2 regions of the Neobacillus sp. C211 genome follow, and region 2 is predicted to be linked to the other one. Evidence: a T-box and tRNA genes for the amino acid it is inferred to sense, from the RefSeq annotation. Region 2 holds a T-box; the other holds one or more tRNA genes.
What was found. The T-box of region 2 lies ahead of leuS (leucine--tRNA ligase). A T-box ahead of a tRNA ligase gene usually reads a tRNA of that ligase, here a tRNA-Leu.
Positions count from the first base shown of each region.

Region 1 (9,795 bases), on a different contig from region 2:
AACTAAAATTAATTGTGTTAAAATTGCCTTTATAAATGATTGGGATGGCCTTGGTTGTCTGTGTCTTGTTTTTCTTCAGAACTTCGTTACCCTAAGTGAAATTATGTCAAGGCTTCAGTATCTTTAAAAGGAAATGTAACAAAGAGGGGACTAATTGGGACCCCTCTTTTGAGAGAATAAAATTACTTTTGAGATTACTCAGCAAGGTTTAATACAGTTACTTTTTCACGCGTCATCGATTCAATACTCTTACGGATACCTTGCGCTCCCATACCAGATCCTTTTACACCAATAAATGGGAAATGATCCGGGCCGCGTTCGGTACGTCCGTTTATTTGAACTGAGCCTGTTTCAATTTTATTCGCAATCGCAAATGCTTTATTAATATCTTTGGTAAAGACACTTGCCTGTAAACCAAATTCAGATTCATTCGCAATATTGATCGCTTCTTCATCAGAGGATACACGGATTATTGGCAGCACAGGTCCGAACGGTTCCTCCCAAGCTACGGCCATGCCTTCTGTCACATAATCAAGAAGAGTAGGGTAAATTAAATTGCGTTCACGCTTATTTCCTGTTACAAGAGTTGCACCTTTTTCAATGGCATCCTCAATTAATCCTTGAACAAAGTCAGCGGATTGATCATCAATTAACGGGACAACTGTGTTGCCTTCTTCCGGAGAACCTACAGCTAATTTTTCGATTTCTTCTTTTAAAATGGATACTATCTCGTCTGCTACACTTTCATGCACTAATACACGTTTAATAGCTGTGCAACGTTGACCGGAATAAGAAAACGCACCGCTGATAATATGTTTCGCCGCCTCGTGTAAATCAGCGTCTTCACGCACAATACCAGGGTCTTTCCCGCCAAGCTCAAGTACAAGTGGAATCATTCCTGCTTTTTTCGCTAAACTAATACCAGTATTTGTCCCGCCTGTAAAGGAGATCATATTAATACCTTTATGCTCAACTAAGTAATCACCAATGACAGAACCACGACCTGTCACGATATTGACAAGACCTTTTTGAAAGTTTGCTTTGTGAAGAGCCTCAATCATTTTAATACCACTAATAGCTCCTTGTGTAGCTGGTTTAAAGATAACTGCATTACCTGAAATGAGTGCCGGTGCTAATTTAGCAGCAGCTAAATTTACGGGATAGTTAAACGGAGGGATTGCTAGTATTACTCCTAGTGGAACACGTTCAACAATAGCAATCTTAGATTTAGATCCGCCTGGGAAGCTATCTCCCTTCATACTTTCACCATGCATATGCATTGCTTCTTCGACCGTATAACGAATGAAATCCGCAGTACGTACGACTTCATTCTTTGCATCTTTCAAACTTTTTCCTACTTCTTTCATAATGATTTCAGCAATTTCATCTTGCATGTTCACTAATTCATCTGCCCATTTATACAAAAACTTTGCTCGTTTTTGAAGGGAAGTTTCTGCCCAAATTTTTTGTGCCTCATGAGCAAAATTAATTGCCTTATCTATCTCTTCTATCGTAACCGCCTGTACTTTTCCAATAACTTCATAAAGATAAGGTGAAGTGATTTTAATAGTTTCACCAGACTTACTTTCTCTCCACTCCCCATTTATATAAAAATTGTAAGCTTTTAAAGATAATACGTTTATCGACATAATAAATCCTCCTTTAAGTAGGTGAATACCAATATGATTGAATAGGTATAATTTTCAGACTCTTATTATAAAAAAAACATAATAGTATTATTAAAAAACAGATTTCATCATTAAATATCGTCCAATTCACATTTATTACAAAGCTCTTTCATCCATAAAAATCATTAACATAAACTTTGGAATCATCCTCTATTTTTGTTGCTTATTCAATTTTCAATGTGCAAGTCATTAATCAATTAATTTATGGTTTTTTAATGTCTCAGTTAATTCCGATAACACATCATTCTCATCTGAGCCAGAAGCAGAAATTTTTATTTGGGCACCTTTAACGACACCTAATGACAAAACTCCCAAAATTGACTCTAAGTTTACCCGTCTCCCTTTATACTCAAGGTTTACATCCGATTTAAATTTAGTTGCAGCTTGAACTAGAACAGTTGCTGGACGTGCGTGAATCCCCGCTTCATCAATTATTGTAAAAATTTGCTCAGTCATTTAATACTCCCCCTATATTGTAAAAACTTAACTAGGTTTATTGGCTTTCTTTTTGTATCTAGGAACAATATTTCCAACTGTAAAACCATATTCCTCATGCCATTGGTCTACACAAACAGATCTCCAAAATATGAAATAACTATTGATCATACATAACTACAAGACGCCCAAGTTTTAAATGCCTTACTGTCAAAGGACCAGTCAATCCTCACTTTATGCGGCCCTTTCACCTTCAATATTGTTTTCTATTTTGATAGGTTTCAAGAAACCAACTATGAGCGCAGTTACAATTGATCCAATTAAAATGGCCAATGCATAAAGAAATGGATTACCTATGACAATTGGAATGACAAACACTCCACCGTGCGGGGCAGGCAAGCCAATTTTAAATAACATTGTTAAGGCACCCGCTATCGCTGAACCGATTACACATGCTGGAATGACACGGGCTGGGTCTGCTACCGCAAATGGTATCGCACCTTCAGTAATAAAGGATAACCCCATAATATAGCTCGTTTTTCCTGCTTCACGTTCTTGTTCTGTAAATTTGTTACGAAAAAATGTCGTTGCAAACGCAAGGCCTAATGGTGAAACCATACCACCCGCCATAATTGCTGCATGGGGAGCATAGTTACCTGCATCAATCATCGCAATTCCGAATGTGAGTGCTGCTTTATTAATTGGTCCTCCCATATCGATCGCCATCATCCCACCAAGAATTAAACCTAAAAATAACAAATTTGTTGACCCTAATCCTTGTAACCATGTTGTTAATCCATCATTAAACGCTTTTACAGGATTAATAATGATATACATCATGATAAGACTTGTCAGTAATACACCAAATAACGGGTATAATAAAACTGGCTTAATACCATCTAATGAGTGCGGCAGACGAATAAGCGCTTTTTTTAAGCCAACGACAATATATCCTCCAAGAAAACCAGCAATTATACCTCCTAAAAATCCTGCCCCGCCCAATGATGCCATTAAACCGCCTACCATACCAGCAACAAAACCAGGGCGATCCGCAATACTCATAGCAATAAAACCAGCTAATACAGGAATCATTAACGAAAATACATATTTACTTCCAATAGTCTTTAAGGTCGCGGCAATTGGATTATAAGATGGGGAGTTTGGATCTGACGCATGGACCCCAAAAATAAATGAAATGGCAATTAAAATCCCACCAGCAACAACGAATGGCAGCATGTTGGATACACCGTTCATTAAATGTTTATAAAAGCCGCGGCGTTCTGTTGAGTCTGTTTTTACTTCCTCTCTCGATGCGGAACCACCGCCAACTTTATAAACAGGTGCATCTTGTTTCAATGCCTGTTCAATTAGTTCTTGAGGGCGGCGAATCCCATGTGCTACCGGTACTTGAATGACATGTTTACCCTTGAAACGGTCTATTTCTACTTGTTTATCTGCTGCAACGATAATCGCGACTGCGCTTTCAATTTCTTCTGCTGTTAACTTTCCCTTTATTCCGCTGGAACCATTTGTTTCAACCTTCAAGTTGACATTCATTTCTTTTGCTTTTGCTTTTAAACTATCAGCTGCCATGTATGTATGGGCGATTCCTGTAGGACAAGCAGTAACAGCAAGGATGAGATTCTCGTTGCTATCTTCCACAACTTCATCCTCTTCTTCCCCTTCACGCTCCTTTGCATCAATCGCCTTAAGGACAAAATCAATGGAATCTGCTTTAAGCAACACTTGACGGAAATCTGCATCCATCAATAACATTGATAAACGAGAAAGTGTCTCTAAGTGGGTATTATTTGCCCCGTCACTAGCAGCAATCATAAAGAATAAACGTGCTGGCTGACCGTCAAGTGATTCATAATCAATTCCGTTAACTGCACGCCCAAATGCAATTGCTGGTGTTTTGACTGCACTTGTTTTCGCATGTGGTATTGCAATTCCTTCACCAATTCCAGTTGTACTTTGAGATTCCCGTTTTAAAATCGCTTCCTTATAATTTTCACGGCTTTCTAAACGGCCTGCGGCTTCTAGCTTTCCTACAAGTTCTTCAATTACATCAACTTTTGAGGTACTCTGCAAATCAAGGATAATCGTATCTTTTTTTAATAAGTCTGTAATTTTCATGCTAGAACTACTCCCAATCTAATTTTTTTGATTTCAACCTTCGGAATAAGACGCTCCACATCTTCCTGCGTACATAGCTCTAATGAGAACGCAGTCGCACTTCCAGTAGCAACACCCGTTCGAAACGCTTCCACAACATCCCCTTTTTGTAAATAATCCGCTAGATAACCAGCCACAAGTGAGTCCCCGGCACCAACTGAATTTTTTACGGTTCCTTTTGGAACAGATGCTTGATAGATCGCTTCCTTCGTAATCAGGAGCGCCCCTTTTCCAGCCATAGAAATGGCCACATTTTCAGCACCTAATTCAAGCAATCTTTGACCGTAAGGAATCGCCTCTTCTGGTGTCTTAATCGTAACGTCAAACAACTCACCGAGTTCATGATGATTCGGTTTAATGAAAAAAGGCCCTTGTTCAACGATATCAAGAAGTACTTTGCCGCTTGCATCCACCACCACTTTTGCCCCTTGCTTTTTTGCGATTTTTGTAAGCTTTGAATAAAAATCACTAGGCAGCGAGCTTGGAATGCTTCCAGCTAGTACAAGAACATCGTCATTTTGTAAGCTTTCTACTTGTTTGATAAGCTGCCTGACTTGGTCATTGCTAACCTCAGGGCCTTGCCCGTTAATCTCTGTTTCTGTTTCATCTGTTTTCAATTTGATATTAATACGGGAATCACCATTTACATGAATAAAATTTGTGGAAATGCCCTCTTCATTTAAAAATTCTTCGACATATGAACCTGTAAATCCACCAATAAACCCAAGGGCTTTACTTTCAACTCCCGCACGTTTTAAAACCCGGGAAACGTTAATACCTTTCCCACCTGGATATTTTACATCTAATGACATTCGATTTAATTCACCTAATTGAAAATCTTGTACATGTACGACGTAATCGACAGATGGATTTAATGTGCACGTATAAATCATCATTTCACAACCTTCATTATTGTTTTTCTTATTGAGTCATTTTAGAAAATTTCAGTAGCTAAGAAATGACCTTAAAAGTGACGGTGTTTGAAATCAATCTCATACCTTTAAAATTTGTTATATATAGGTATTGCCCTTTTTCGTTGAATGTTTTTGATTGTTTTTGATTGTTTTTAAAGTATTTTTCTAGATATTAACTATCCTAATTTCACATATGTATTCATAAACAAATGTCTTCAACGCCTAAATCTCGATAACAATAGATTCATCAAGTATCTGTTTTTTTTAAAATTCCCTATGTTTGCACAGTTTTTAGACCCTAAAAACAGCATCTCCCTTTTAAAGCTTTCCATTAAACTTATTCTTCCAGAGAAATCACTTCAATTTCTATAATTAAATTCTATCGAAGAGATTAACAAAAATCAATCACTTTCATTCAGAATCTTTCAAAAACATCCAAAATCTTTCAAAGTCCTATACTTTAAAAAGTTAAACTATTAATTCTTCAGTTTTTTACATTTAGTGACATTCCTCCTGTCCTAACTTATAGAAAATTAAGAATATCGGAAAATAATAGGATCGCTGCCAACCCAGCGGTAATATTAACTGATGTTGTATAGAGTATGTAGAATGAGAAGCGGATAAAAAACGGTCGTAATCGAAAAATTCGAATATATATTTTTCTTTAAATATTCATAGTTTTCGTATAAAATAACTTTTATGGCAAAAGCTCTGACAAAACCCTTGCCAAATTTAGTTTGAAAGCCAGAGGAAAAAAGTTATGAATCCTGAAAAAAGTTGGGAGAAAAGTTGGAGTAATCAACTAATTATAGGTTTAACAGCATATTTAAAGAAAATGAGGGGCGAAGCTACAAAAGATGACAGAATTGATTATATTGATTCTCTTATTTCAGCTACAGGTGGACTCATTGCTATAATCATCATTGGTTTAGTAGCGGTTAATTTAGGATATCCCATGACCTTGGGTCCTCTTGGTGCAAGTTGTCTGCTTGTATTTTGTGCTCATAAAGGTCAACTGTCTCAACCTCGCCACGTTTTTGGAGGACATTTATTTTCTACCACTATAGCACTTATCACTTGGAGTATATTAGGTAAGAGTCTATTCACTATTGGCCTAGTATTAGCTATCGTACTAATTTTAATGATCCTTACCAAAACGCTTCACCCTCCTGCAGCTGCTAGTGCTTTTGTGGCTGTTAACTCCCAAGCAGGATGGGGATTCCTTATTTCGGTTGTAATGGGTACTTTCCTATTAATTATTATATCAATCATCTATAATAACTTGTTTCAAACAAGACAATACCCACAGCGCTGGTTGTAAAACTAAGAAACTATAGAAGCTAACAAAACTAATCAAACGCCCTATATCGCTTATAAGGCGTTTTTATATGTTCATAAACCCAACCCTTATCCTCGTGTGAAACAGGTGCGTCAGATTTGAACTTATTCGTAGACGGTTTTTAGGGCAACGAAAAAAGCGTCCCTACCTTAGCAGGAACGCTTAAACGTTGATATGACGAGCATTCTCGTTTTTCTTTCGTATACAAATTGATACCGGTGATCGGGGTCGAACCGATACTCCTCACGGAACACGATTTTGAGTCGTGCGCGTCTGCCAATTCCGCCACACCGGCGTAACTATAGGCTTGCTATACTTTTAGGTCATTGCTAATCATGTTATTGTCCATATGATTCTTAACTACCTCAATGCATATTATTATACCCCCAATAGACTTATAGTCAAGGTGAAATAAAATATTATGATTTCAAGGGAATGATTGTCCGTTTTTTTAGGTGAAAGCCCGCATCCTTTGCACTTCTACGATATCGAGATTGGCAGGGTAAAGCGAATCGCCAATTTTCAAATTTGAGGGCATTTTTTGAGCGTAAATGTCAAAAAACGCCTTCAAATTTCATTTTTGAAGGCGTTTTTTGCATTTTCGAGTGATTTTCTAGCTATTTTTGTGCGAAGGCGATTTCTTTCTTAGGTTAATGTATTTAAAGAAATGTTAAGAATTGATCCTTCCTCAATAGATATTTCATTTGTATACCTGGCTATTTTTTATTCCTCCTTGTTACATGACAAATGATTCATTTCAAAAGTAGCTGTAATTTTCAGATTCCTTTGTTTATAGATAATAATCTTTTATTTAATCTAGGAGTATACATGATCAAGAATCCAGAACGCCCAAACGTGTATAGAATAAAAGCCAGCCATAGGCCATGATTATGCCAGATAGGTGTTGCCGTAATTTGTATAAGGATATAGACGATCATTGCGTAAATCATAGAGTTTCGAACGGGAGCAATTTCAGTTGCACCTGTGAAGGCACCATAAATGACAAGGCCAAAACACGCTGCAAACGGGTAAAGAATAAGCCATGTTCCATATGTAGTTGAAAGTTCGATTACACTTGGTAGATTGGTAAAAAGCGCAATAATTTGTTTTTGAAATAATCCATATATACAAGCTATCACAAAAGCCATAATCACCGACCATTGTTTTGATAAAGTAAGTGTTTGTTTATATAAATCCTTGTCGTTTGCTCCTACCGCTTTGCCGACGAGAATACTCGTAGCGTTAGCAAACCCCTCAAAGAAATAAGCCATTATATAATGGATTTGAAAAAGAACAGCATTGGCCGCTAAAAAGTTTGTTCCAAACGAAGCACCCTTTGCTGTAAACATATTAAAAACAACTAATAAACAAATCGTTCGAATAAACAAATCCTTATTAACGTTAAACATCTTTTTCATAGACTGTGTATCTATAACTTCATGAAAGGATGGTAACCTCCATTCAAACGGAGATGCCTTCTTCACAATGACCATCCCTAATAAAAAGGCAGTCACTTCAGCAATCAAAGCGGCAGCAGCGACCCCTTTTACAGCAAAAGAAAAGACATGGACAAAAAGAATGGCCAAAATCATATTCAAAACATTCATTAACACCTGTAAGCATAAAGATTCTTTAATCTTTGCCATCCCCATTAGCCAGCCAAGGATAACATAGTTCAGCAATGTAAAGGGTGCTCCCCAAATTCTAATTCGAAAATATTCAGCTGCAAACTGACTGACATCAGAATCATTTGAAAACAATATCAAAGCTACATATTCAATCGGCCATTGTAAGAGAATAAAACACACCCCAACCACAATAGCTAATAAAAATGGACGCGATAAAGCAAGTATTCCTTGGGCTTGATCGCTTGCTCCATTCGCTTGTGCGGCAAAAGCAGATGTACTCACCCGTAAAAAACCGAATACCCAATACAAAGTATTAAAAATAAGAGTCCCGACAGCAACTCCTCCAATATATGCCGCATCGGGAAGCTGCCCTACAACGGCTGTGTCTACAGCACCTAACAAGGGCGTTGTCATCGTCGAGATCGTTAGGGGAATCGCCAAGGTGAGGTACGCACGATGATTCATTAGGAATTTCCTCCTCCTATCCATTCAAATAGAACAATAGCCCCGATTATGCAAATGAAATCGAGGCATTCGAAAAGTGTATATACTGTTTAAATTAAGCACGTCTAACCGAACGAAAACGTGGGTGCTCAGCCAGCATGGAATCTCTCATCTCATTTACTACAGGATGTTCTGAAGTAAAAAACTGTGATTTTTCATCATAAAGCTCGACCAATTTTCCTTTTTCTAGTACACCTAATCTATCACTAATCGTATAGGCAGCTTTAATATCATGGGTAATAAAGAGAAATGATAACCCGAAATCTGCTTTTAACTCCTTGAGTAATTCTAAAATAAGGGTTTGATTCACCATATCTAGACTACTGACAGATTCGTCTAAGACAATCAGCTTTGGCTTGAGTGAGATAGCTCTTGCAATATTGATTCTTTGCAATTGCCCACCGCTAAATTGATTAGGGTATTTTTTTAAGTCCTCTTCACTTAGCCCTACCCTTTCTAATAAATCAATAACGGTTCGTTTTTGCTCAGCTATTGTTAGCTTTTCATAGTTTTCTAGCGGCTCTGTAATAATTCGTTCAGCCGTCATTCGAGGGTTAACCGATGAGTATGAGTCCTGAAATACAGCTTGAAGATCACGACGAATTTTTTGACGACTATGCTTATCTGCGTTATAAATATCATGCCCTTGAAACAGAACCTGTCCACATTGCGGCCGTTCCAGACCCAGAATCACTCTTCCTAAGGTACTTTTTCCAGCTCCGCTCGTACCAAGCAAACCTAAACAGGTTCCTTCCTCAATAGAGAGAGAAATGTCGGAAAGTATTTTTTTAGAACGATCTTTCCAGTTAAAAAACGTTGGAGATCCATAGCTATGGGTTACTTCATTTACTTGTAATAAACTCATTTTTTCACCCCTTATAAATGCCTAGGTCACGCCAAATGGATGACAGGTTTATCAAAATGTACTATTGACCGTGCATTTAAAAGTTTTTTTGTATACTCATGTTGTGGCTCATCAAATAGTTGGAATACACCCGCTTTTTCTACTATTCGACCATTTTGCATAACGGCAACTTCATCAGCCATTTCAGAAATGACACCGAGATCATGGGATATTAATAATATGGCTGAACCATATTCAGAACGAA
Region 1 is NZ_JBPXRO010000026.1:38,599-48,393, forward strand. It holds gene ACSU6B_RS21340 (NADP-dependent glyceraldehyde-3-phosphate dehydrogenase) at 195-1,649, opposite strand; gene ACSU6B_RS21345 (phosphocarrier protein HPr) at 1,878-2,144, opposite strand; gene ACSU6B_RS21350 (PTS fructose transporter subunit IIABC) at 2,358-4,262, opposite strand; gene pfkB (1-phosphofructokinase) at 4,259-5,194, opposite strand; gene ACSU6B_RS21360 (HPP family protein) at 5,976-6,536, shown strand; tRNA gene ACSU6B_RS21365 (tRNA-Leu) at 6,768-6,849, opposite strand; gene ACSU6B_RS21370 (MATE family efflux transporter) at 7,331-8,647, opposite strand; gene nikE (nickel import ATP-binding protein NikE) at 8,742-9,551, opposite strand; gene nikD (nickel import ATP-binding protein NikD) at 9,578-9,795, opposite strand, start outside.
Region 1: it has a tRNA-Leu gene. The T-box ahead of leuS (leucine--tRNA ligase) is inferred to sense a tRNA for this amino acid. The anticodon was not compared.

Region 2 (9,795 bases):
GATTCAAGCGGCAGACCATTAATGATGTGAGAGCAGATGCGAATGCCATGTTTCCTAAGCTTAGTAACGCCGTCTTTATAGCACTGAAAGTCATGGGCACGATTAATAAGTGAGGCAGTCCGCTCATGAACCGTTTGAAGCCCTAATTCAACCCATAAATAGGTGCGTTGGTTTAATTCCGCTAAATACTCGACCACATCATCGGGCAGACAATCAGGACGAGTGGCGATTGATAAACCCACTACGCCTTCCTGATTTAGAACTGATTCGTATTTTTCGCGGAGAACATCTACAGGTGCATGGGTATTTGTAAATGCCTGAAAGTAGGCCATATATTTGCCATCTTTCCATTTCGTGTGCATTTTTTCTTTTATTTCTTTAAATTGTGTTTCCAAGGTTTCCACGCGATTACCAGCAAAATCACCTGATCCGGAAGCACTACAAAATGTGCATCCCCCGTGTGCCACCGTGCCGTCACGGTTCGGGCAGTCAAAACCCCCGTCGAGTGCAACCTTAAACACCTTATGACCAAATTGCCCACGAAGGTGGTAATTCCATGTATGGTAACGTTTATCATCAGAAGCATATGGAAAAGGTCTAGTCTGAATCAATCAGAAAACCTCCTTTATAAAAAGTAAAAGACATAACATCAATTTTATCACGATGTGACAAGCTTATCCAAATGTAATTATTAACGGACAGGGTTGGTAAAATTTATCCAACTGTTTATGTTATAGGAAAAAGAATGGAGAACACAATAAGAAATGAAGCATTATGCTTCTATAGATTCAAGGGGATTGAGTTATTACAGAAGGGGGTTCTAAAGATGGCTACTCGCGACTCAATGGACAACTTAATGCAGCAGGTTGAGGATGCTATTCGCTATGCCGAGGAACAGTACAAACAAAGCAGCCTTCAAGAGCATTATAATGATGATGATTACACAAAGGCACTGCAACAGCTTGAAGATACTTATCTGGACATTGCTAAAATGGCCCAAAGTGCTAATTCGCAGCAAAGGGACCAACTCCATAGAATGAGACTCCAGCTTCAGCAGCTTCAGAACACAATGATTCTAGAGGGGGAAAACCTTTGAAAAAGCGTTCCAAGCAACAAAACCCTGAACAGAAAACACGGAATGGAATTAATAATCAAGATCTGGAACTCGGACAAGATTTCGATCTTGTAAAACAAGCAAAGAAGAACTATGAAAAAACAGGCGGGCAGCCCGTGAAATCCAAATTTCACCAAGAAAAAGACCAGTCCTCCTAAAAATACAGAAGGAACCCTCATTTTTTTTCATTGAGGGCTCCTTTTTTTTCGTGAAAAATATACCGGAAAATTACTAAAAAGTGTTGAAATCACTTGAAATACTAATTTTTCAACAAAAGCACCTTGAAAATAGAAGGAAAACCTCGTTCATAATTTGGTAACAAGTGTTGTATAATTTGTGATGTGCCGTCACAGTTTGACCATTCATATCATGGTTTAAATAAGGTATGGATTAACAAAATTTATCTCAAAATATTCCTTTTTTTAGATATCACGGAATAAGCATGGCTCGCGTACATACTTTTTTGAATTTTATGTGAACGAGTTCACATTCTTTACCTTGTGGTGAAAGGAAGTAATTATATGAATAAATACATATTGATTGTCAGTATAATCCTTGCCTTTCTATTTCCCGCTAAGAGCTTTGCTGAAAATAGAAGCATTTTAAGTGTGGGAGGAATTATCGATTCAAGTAATGTCGGAATTGAATTATAGGGTTTGGCGGAATAAACGTGGATTTGGCGGAATAAATGGAACGGATGGCGGAATCAAAACGGAGTTTGGCGGAATAAGTTCGAGATTTGGCGGAATTCCGGCCCAGTTTGGCGGAATCCCAAAGAAGTGAGCTGATCCTAAAACATATAGAGTCCTAGTCGATAATAGTCATAAAAAAGGTAACTTAAAAAGGGTTTGGCGGAATAAACGTGGATTTAGTGGAATAAATGGCAAGCTTGGCGGAATCGAATCGTAGTTTGGCGGAATAATTTCAAAAGTTGGCGGCATCCCGTCCCTGTTTGGCGGAATCAGCTTTAGAATCTACAGAGTTATTCCAGATTTCACGAATTTTCTATCTTATACGCCGTATCATAGCCTCCTTTATATGGAAAAGAAAAAGAATTGCACCCCACTTGAAAAAGCATTAGAATAAATCTTTGGAAATTGAAAAGTGAAATGTGAAGGGGCGTTTTTTTATGCCACGTGCCTTATGGCTCTTAATAATTGGAATGATCGTTAATGTAACAGGCTCTTCATTTTTATGGCCTTTAAATACAATCTATATTCACGACCATTTAGGGAAGTCCTTATCCGTAGCTGGAATTGTTTTAATGTTAAATTCCGCCGCTAGTGTGATCGGAAACCTTTATGGCGGAAGCCTATTCGATAAAATTGGCGGTTACAAATCTATTATTTTAGGAATTAGTATTACGCTTGCAGCCCTTGTTGGCTTAACATTCTGGCACGGCTGGCTAGCATATATTGTCTTCCAAATCATAATTGGATTTGGTACGGGAATTATTTTTCCATCGATGTATGCCATGGCAGGATCAGTTTGGAAAGAAGGCGGGCGTAAAGCCTTTAACGCCATTTATGTTGCCCAAAACCTTGGAGTAGCCTTGGGTGCATCTCTTGGAGGGATTGTTGCAGCTCATTCCTTTCAACTAATTTTCCTTGCAAATACAGTCATGTATGTCCTCTTTTTACTCATAGCGGTATTTGGCTATAAGGGAATCTTAGTGGATTCAGGAAAACCAGGAACGATCGATATAAATGTTCCAACCGTTACGAACAGAAAAAATCTGTATGCCTTATTGATACTGTGCACAGGTTATTTGCTGTGCTGGGTGGCCTATGTACAATGGCCAACGACGATTGCGTCTTATACACAGGAAATCCATATCTCTTTAACGCAATATAGTTTATTATGGTCGATAAACGGAGCCCTCATTGTCGTTGGTCAACCGCTTTTAAATAGTGTGTTGAAACATCTAACCGCCTCACTCAAACTACAAATGATTATTGGCATTGGTATTTTTATTGTTTCATTTTTAGTCGCAGGGAAGGCAACGGTGTTCTCAGGATTTCTTGTCGGGATGATCATCCTAACAATCGGTGAAATGTTCATCTGGCCGGCTGTGCCTACAGTTGCTTTCGACTTAGCCCCAAAGGGCCGTGAAGGCTTCTACCAAGGAATCGTCAACAGTACAGCAACAGGTGGAAGAATGGTTGGACCCTTAATGGGAGGAATGATCGTCGACAAGTATAACATGTCAGCACTATTCATAGTTTTGATTGTGTTATTCCTAATCGCAATCATAACAACATTACTATATGATCGAAGTTTAAAAACGAAAATGGTGTCAGGCACCATCCATGGACAAATATAGGATTTGTCCGTGTGGGGAGGACGGTGGGGGTTCATATGCTCCCACTGTTTTTTTGTTTAAAAGGTAGAAATTTTGTCTATCATGTATCTAGGCGATTGTTTGGGTTGCATACTTACTGAAAATTTAATACAATAACCGTAATACTTTATATTAATATTGAAAAGACAGTGATCAGGAGTAGTAATGATTCATACCCGCAAATAGAGAGTTGACGGCTGGTGGAAGTCAACCGGGTACATCATGAACTCGCCTTTGAGTTGCAAGCGTGAAGGAATAGTAAGGCTTGCCGTTTTCCGCGTTAAGGATGAATGAAGCGAGTGCAGTCAGCACTAATGTGGGTGGTACCGCGGGAAGATACATACAATCCTCTCGTCCCTTTTTGGGATGAGGGGTTTTTTATTTTTTTTTAGGAGGAAGAGCATTATGAGTTTCGACCATAATCAAATCGAACAAAAGTGGCAAAAGAAATGGGAAGAAGAAAAAACATTTAAAACAAGCGAAGAATTTGATAAAAGAAAATTTTACGCTTTAGATATGTTTCCATATCCGTCAGGGGCAGGACTGCACGTTGGACACCCTGAAGGCTACACAGCAACCGACATTCTTTCCCGCTTAAAGCGGATGCAGGGATACAATGTTCTTCATCCAATGGGCTGGGATGCGTTCGGCCTACCAGCGGAACAATACGCATTGGATACGGGTAACGATCCAGCGGAATTTACAAAACAGAATATCAATACATTCCGCCGGCAAATTAAATCATTAGGATTCTCGTATGATTGGGATCGTGAAGTCAATACGACTGACCCTGAATACTACAAATGGACCCAATGGATTTTCTTAAAACTATTTGAAAAAGGCCTAGCTTACATTGATGAAGTAGCGGTAAACTGGTGCCCTGCACTTGGAACGGTACTAGCAAATGAAGAGGTCATTGATGGCAAAAGTGAACGCGGCGGGCACCCAGTTGAACGTCGTCCGATGAAGCAGTGGATGTTAAGAATCACCGCATACGGTGACCGTTTACTGGAAGACCTTGAAGAACTTGATTGGCCTGAAAGCTTGAAGGAAATGCAGCGCAACTGGATCGGCCGTTCAGAAGGTGCGGAAGTTACCTTCTCAATCGAAGGACATGAGGAGACATTCACTGTCTTCACTACTCGCCCTGATACTTTATTTGGTGCTACGTATGCCGTGCTTGCACCTGAACATTCCTTTGTTGAAAAAATAACAGCAGCTGAACAGCGTGCTGCGGTTGACGCCTATTTAGACAAAGTTAAAACGAAGAGCGATTTAGAACGTACGGATCTTGCCAAAGAGAAAACAGGCGTATTTACTGGCGCCTATGCCATCAATCCTGCCAATGGGGAGAAAATGCCAATTTGGATTGCTGATTATGTGTTAGTAAGCTATGGAACTGGTGCGATTATGGCGGTTCCTGCACACGACGAGCGTGACTATGAATTCGCAAAAGAATTTAACCTTCCTATTAAAGCAGTTGTCGCTGGTGGTGATATTGACAAAGAAGCCTACACAGGCGATGGTGAACATATTAACTCTGAATTTTTAAATGGCTTGGATAAAACGGAAGGCATTCAAAAAATGATTGCTTGGTTAGAAGAAAAAGGGATAGGAACGAAGAAAGTAACCTTCCGCCTAAGAGATTGGTTGTTCAGCCGACAACGTTATTGGGGTGAACCAATTCCGATTATCCATTGGGAAGATGGTTCAATGACAGCAGTTCCGGAAGACCAGCTTCCACTGATGTTACCAAAAACCACTGAAATTCGTCCTTCAGGGACAGGAGAATCACCACTTGCAGTTATTTCTGATTTCGTGAATGTTGTGGATCCGGAAACAGGTAAAAAGGGACGCCGCGAAACGAACACAATGCCACAATGGGCAGGCAGCTGCTGGTATTATTTACGTTATATTGATCCGAAAAATGATCAAGCACTTGCTTCACAGGAAAAGTTAAATCATTGGCTTCCTGTTGATATCTACATTGGCGGTGCCGAACATGCGGTATTACATTTACTTTATGCGCGTTTCTGGCACAAATTCTTGTATGATATCGGTGTGGTCCCTACCAAAGAACCATTCCAAAAGCTATTTAACCAAGGAATGATTTTAGGCGAAGGAAATGAAAAAATGAGTAAATCAAAAGGGAATGTAGTAAACCCTGATGATATCGTTGGCAGCCACGGTGCTGATACCCTTCGCTTGTATGAAATGTTCATGGGACCGCTTGATGCATCGATTGCTTGGTCGACCAATGGGTTGGATGGTTCCCGCCGCTTCTTAGATCGGATCTGGCGTTTATTGGTTGAGGAAAATGGAGAATTAAATCCAAAGATTCAAGCAAATGAAGAAACCTCTAGTTTGGAAAAAGTGTATCATCAAACCGTGAAAAAAGTGACTGAGGATTATGAAGGTTTGAGGTTTAACACGGCCATTTCACAAATGATGGTATTCATTAATGAAGCCTATAAGGCAACTGTACTTCCAAAAGAGTATATTGAAGGATTCGTTAAATTGCTTGCACCTGTTTGCCCGCATATCGCTGAGGAGCTTTGGGAGAAGTTGGGACACAGTGAAACGATAACCTACGAAGCATGGCCTGCATATGATGAGGCAAAACTAGTGGATGAAGAAGTTGAAATTGTCATCCAGGTAAATGGTAAAGTAAAGACAAAACTTATGGTACCAACAGATGCAAGCAAAGAGTCACTTGAAGGCATTGCGATGGAAGATGCGCATATAAAGGAACAAATTGAAGGAAAAACAATTCGCAAGGTAATTACAGTTCCAGGAAAGCTTGTTAATATTGTAGCAAATTAAAAGAACGGCCCCTTTCTTGGGGCTGTTTTCCTGAAGGGGATGGACTAGATGGAAGAAATTCAAACGATTACACCAGAAGAATTAGAAAAGAAGCTTGAGGCAGGGGAAAAACTTGAGCTTGTAGACGTAAGGGAAAATGAAGAAGTAGTATTCGGGATGGTACCAGGGGCTAAGCATATTCGCATGGGCGACATTCCTGCTAATCTCGACTATTTTGACAAGGATAAGGAATATATTTTTATTTGCCGCTCAAGTGCCCGCAGTGGGAATGTTTGCTATTATCTACAGGAACAGGGCTATAAGGTCAGAAATATGGTTGGCGGCATGCTCGCATGGACTGGGGAAACAGAATATACAGAATAACCGATTCCACGTTGGAATCGGTTTTTTTTTTATGAAAATAAGTGCTTTTCTTTGTTAGTGAGTGACCTCAACCTTAGGTTTATCTCTCATCAACATGCCTCCTAAAAGGATAAGCGGCAGGATATTGACTGCAGCAAGTACGGCTCCTTGAATATCTGTACCAATTAATAAACCATGTATCGTAACGAATATATATAGAATCGGATTCAATGCATGTAATTTCCGCCATTTTTGATAGCCTATTTTTTTTCGTGCTTTGGAGGTAACGATCGTCATAATTAAGAAATAAAGGGATAGTGTGCCAAGCGCCATTGGCAAGGGCTTATAGTCCGTATTAAACGGAATGAGTATCTCTACCCATTGTAACGAGATATATGAATCGATTAGTAAAAATCCAACGTGGCCACCCACAAGATAAAGGGCCCAATTAGACAGTGATTCATGCAAAAATAGGGAAGAAGTGACCTTTTGTTTTCGCTTTTTCTGAACTTGAGAGTATAGTCCAATGATGACAGACAAGTAAAGTAAAAGGTAAGCTACCAAACCTGTAGCGCGGATCATATACCATTCAAACATTTCCAAGTTACTCTCCTCCTCTCCAAATATCTCCGTCTTTAGTAATTAACACAGCCTGGACACCTTTTCTATTTATCCACTCTTGACCAGCCTGTTTACCAAGTAAAAGAACCGTTTTTGCCCAAACGTCAGCTTCCAAAGCAGTAGGGGCTGTCACTGTTGCCGATACAATCTTACTTTTACTAGGTTTTCCTGTTCGAGTATCAATCAAATGATGCGTCCACTCTCCATTGATCCGCCATGTTCTTTTCATGGTTGTGGACGTCGCAAGCGCCCCATTTTGAACCTGAATCGAAGAAATCATCGTTGGTTCGGCAAATGGACTCTCGATCCCGATATTTAATGGTCGTGGCAACGTGCCGAAAATGCGGATATCACCACCCACGTTGATAAAGCCATAGCTCAACCTATCTAAAAGCAGTGCGGCACGATCAATCACCCAGCCTTTGGCCATTCCCCCAAGATCGATTTTTGATAATAGGGTTACGGACCGTTTACTTTCATTTAGTATAAAAGGTTGCGAACTTATCGCAGCCATTGATGAAGTGGGAGTTACTGCTAACTCTTTCCCCTTTATCATTTCAATCGATTTTGAATAGCCGTGGTTTTCAAGCGTCGATAGAATGCTAGGATTAAAAATACCTTCCGTTTCTTCAAAAAATCGAAGAGCGTCTGATAAGATTGAAAACATCTCTTTGCTAACGATGACTTCTTTTTCAACTTGTTGATTTAATCCTGATAGTTCACTATCGGAGCGGAAACGGCTGCACGTATCCTCTATCAATTCAAATAGCTTGTAGATGGGCAACATATCGTTGGCAAATAACTCATGATTAATAGAGATTTTCACAATAGTACTCATGGAGGGGAACTGGTAGGTAAACATCAGGTTCCACCTGTAGTCGTGTCATAGCCGCCTTGATGTCCCATTTCAGGTCCGCCGCCATTTGAAAATTGATCCTGTTGATTACTGTTTCCGTTGAATTGATCATTATTATTCGAGTACTGATCACTAGAATCATCATTTTGATTGTATTGCGATGAGTTACTGTCATCAAAGGATTGATCAAAACCGCTGCCATGGACAGGACGTTGTTGTGTATTAAAGCTATCCTGTGATTGCTGATTAGAATTATTATTTGAGTATTGCCCTTGAGTAAGTGAGACTTGATTGCTCGCTTGATCGCCATTTGATAGACCAAGATAGGATACCATTCCAGCTACTAATGCCAAACTCCCAAAACTAACGCCCCAAGAGATTTTTTGTTTTTTATCCATTTTTAATGCTCCTTTCTATAGGTGAAACTGTCTTTCTAAAAAGGAGTTTACAAGTTGAATCTTAAAATAACCTTAATTTTTCAGTCTGCTTATTTTTAAAATTCAGATAAGTTGTTAATAATGATAGTAAAAAAGAGAGGGAGAGAGAAAAGTGATACAAGTTAAATTGTTTGATCGGGAGCATGAGAAGGATTTAGAAAAGGAAATGAATCGGTTTTTAAGAGGGATAGATGAAACAAGCCTGCTCGATATTAAATATAATGTGGCAGCGATGCCGGAGGAAGAAGAAGAGGAGCAGATTTATTGTTTTTCCGCGATGATAATTTACAAGGCCTGACAAATAGTCAGACCTTTTTGTTTTTTGCAGACAGGGCTGCATTGGTACCAGCTAATCTTCCAGTTACAAGGGCAGAGGTAATATTATACCCGCCTGTATAACCATGTACATCAAGGATTTCACCGCAAAAATATAAACCGTTCATTAATTTTGAGCCCATCGTTTGTGGCTCGATTTCTTTAACAGACACACCGCCGCCAGTGACAAAAGCTTTTTCAAGAGGCAAGGTGCCATTTACTTTTATCAGGAATTGCTTGCAGCTCTTTGAAAAACTACGAATTTTTTCATTGGAAATCGTGCCGCCTTGCTCAGATGGGTCAATCCCATTATGTTCTAATAGAAAAAGAAGATATCGTTCAGGGACTAGCCCTTTTAGTGTATTTTTAATGCTTTTCTTAGGCTCACTTTTAACAAGTGCAAGAATTTCTTGAAAAACTTCTTCCTCTTTTTTGTCTGGTAAGGCATCAAGGCTCATGGTTACTTCTTTTAAATTCCACTTTTTCATAGCTTTGACTACGAACTGACTGCAGCGCAGCACGGCAGGTCCGCTGATTCCAAAATGGGTAAAAATCATATCCATGCGGTGCGAGATAATCGGCTTACCTTTCGGATTCAAAACACTTAAGTCAATGTCTCTTAGTGATAAACCTTGTAGGGCTTTATTTTTAATAAAAGGTTCGCTCGAGGTGACTGGGACTTCAGTTGGAAATAAATCCGTAATCGTATGACCGGCTTTCTTCGCCCAGGCATACCCATCACCAGTTGAACCGGTATGTGGAACTGATTTTCCCCCAACGGCAATCACGATCGATTTAGCTGATAATTTTTGACCATCTTTCAACAAGAGGGCAGAAACGGTTCCATTTTCATAGAAAAGGTCCTCTACAGGGCTATTTTTGAAAATCCTGACACGAAGCTTTTCTAACTGATTTAATAGGGCGTCAACGACAGATTGAGCCTTAT
Region 2 is NZ_JBPXRO010000032.1:14,610-24,404, reverse strand. It holds gene ACSU6B_RS23610 (TIGR01212 family radical SAM protein) at 1-611, opposite strand, end outside; gene ACSU6B_RS23605 (YtzC family protein) at 827-1,096, shown strand; gene ACSU6B_RS23600 (glycogen biosynthesis protein GlgD) at 1,093-1,272, shown strand; gene ACSU6B_RS23595 (hypothetical protein) at 1,721-1,897, shown strand; gene ACSU6B_RS23590 (MDR family MFS transporter) at 2,244-3,437, shown strand; T-box leader at 3,596-3,817, shown strand; gene leuS (leucine--tRNA ligase) at 3,861-6,278, shown strand; gene ACSU6B_RS23580 (rhodanese-like domain-containing protein) at 6,327-6,641, shown strand; gene ACSU6B_RS23575 (ferric reductase-like transmembrane domain-containing protein) at 6,696-7,217, opposite strand; gene ACSU6B_RS23570 (FAD:protein FMN transferase) at 7,225-8,103, opposite strand; gene ACSU6B_RS23565 (hypothetical protein) at 8,103-8,495, opposite strand; gene ACSU6B_RS23560 (sporulation protein Cse60) at 8,647-8,832, shown strand; gene ACSU6B_RS23555 (NAD(P)/FAD-dependent oxidoreductase) at 8,840-9,795, opposite strand, start outside.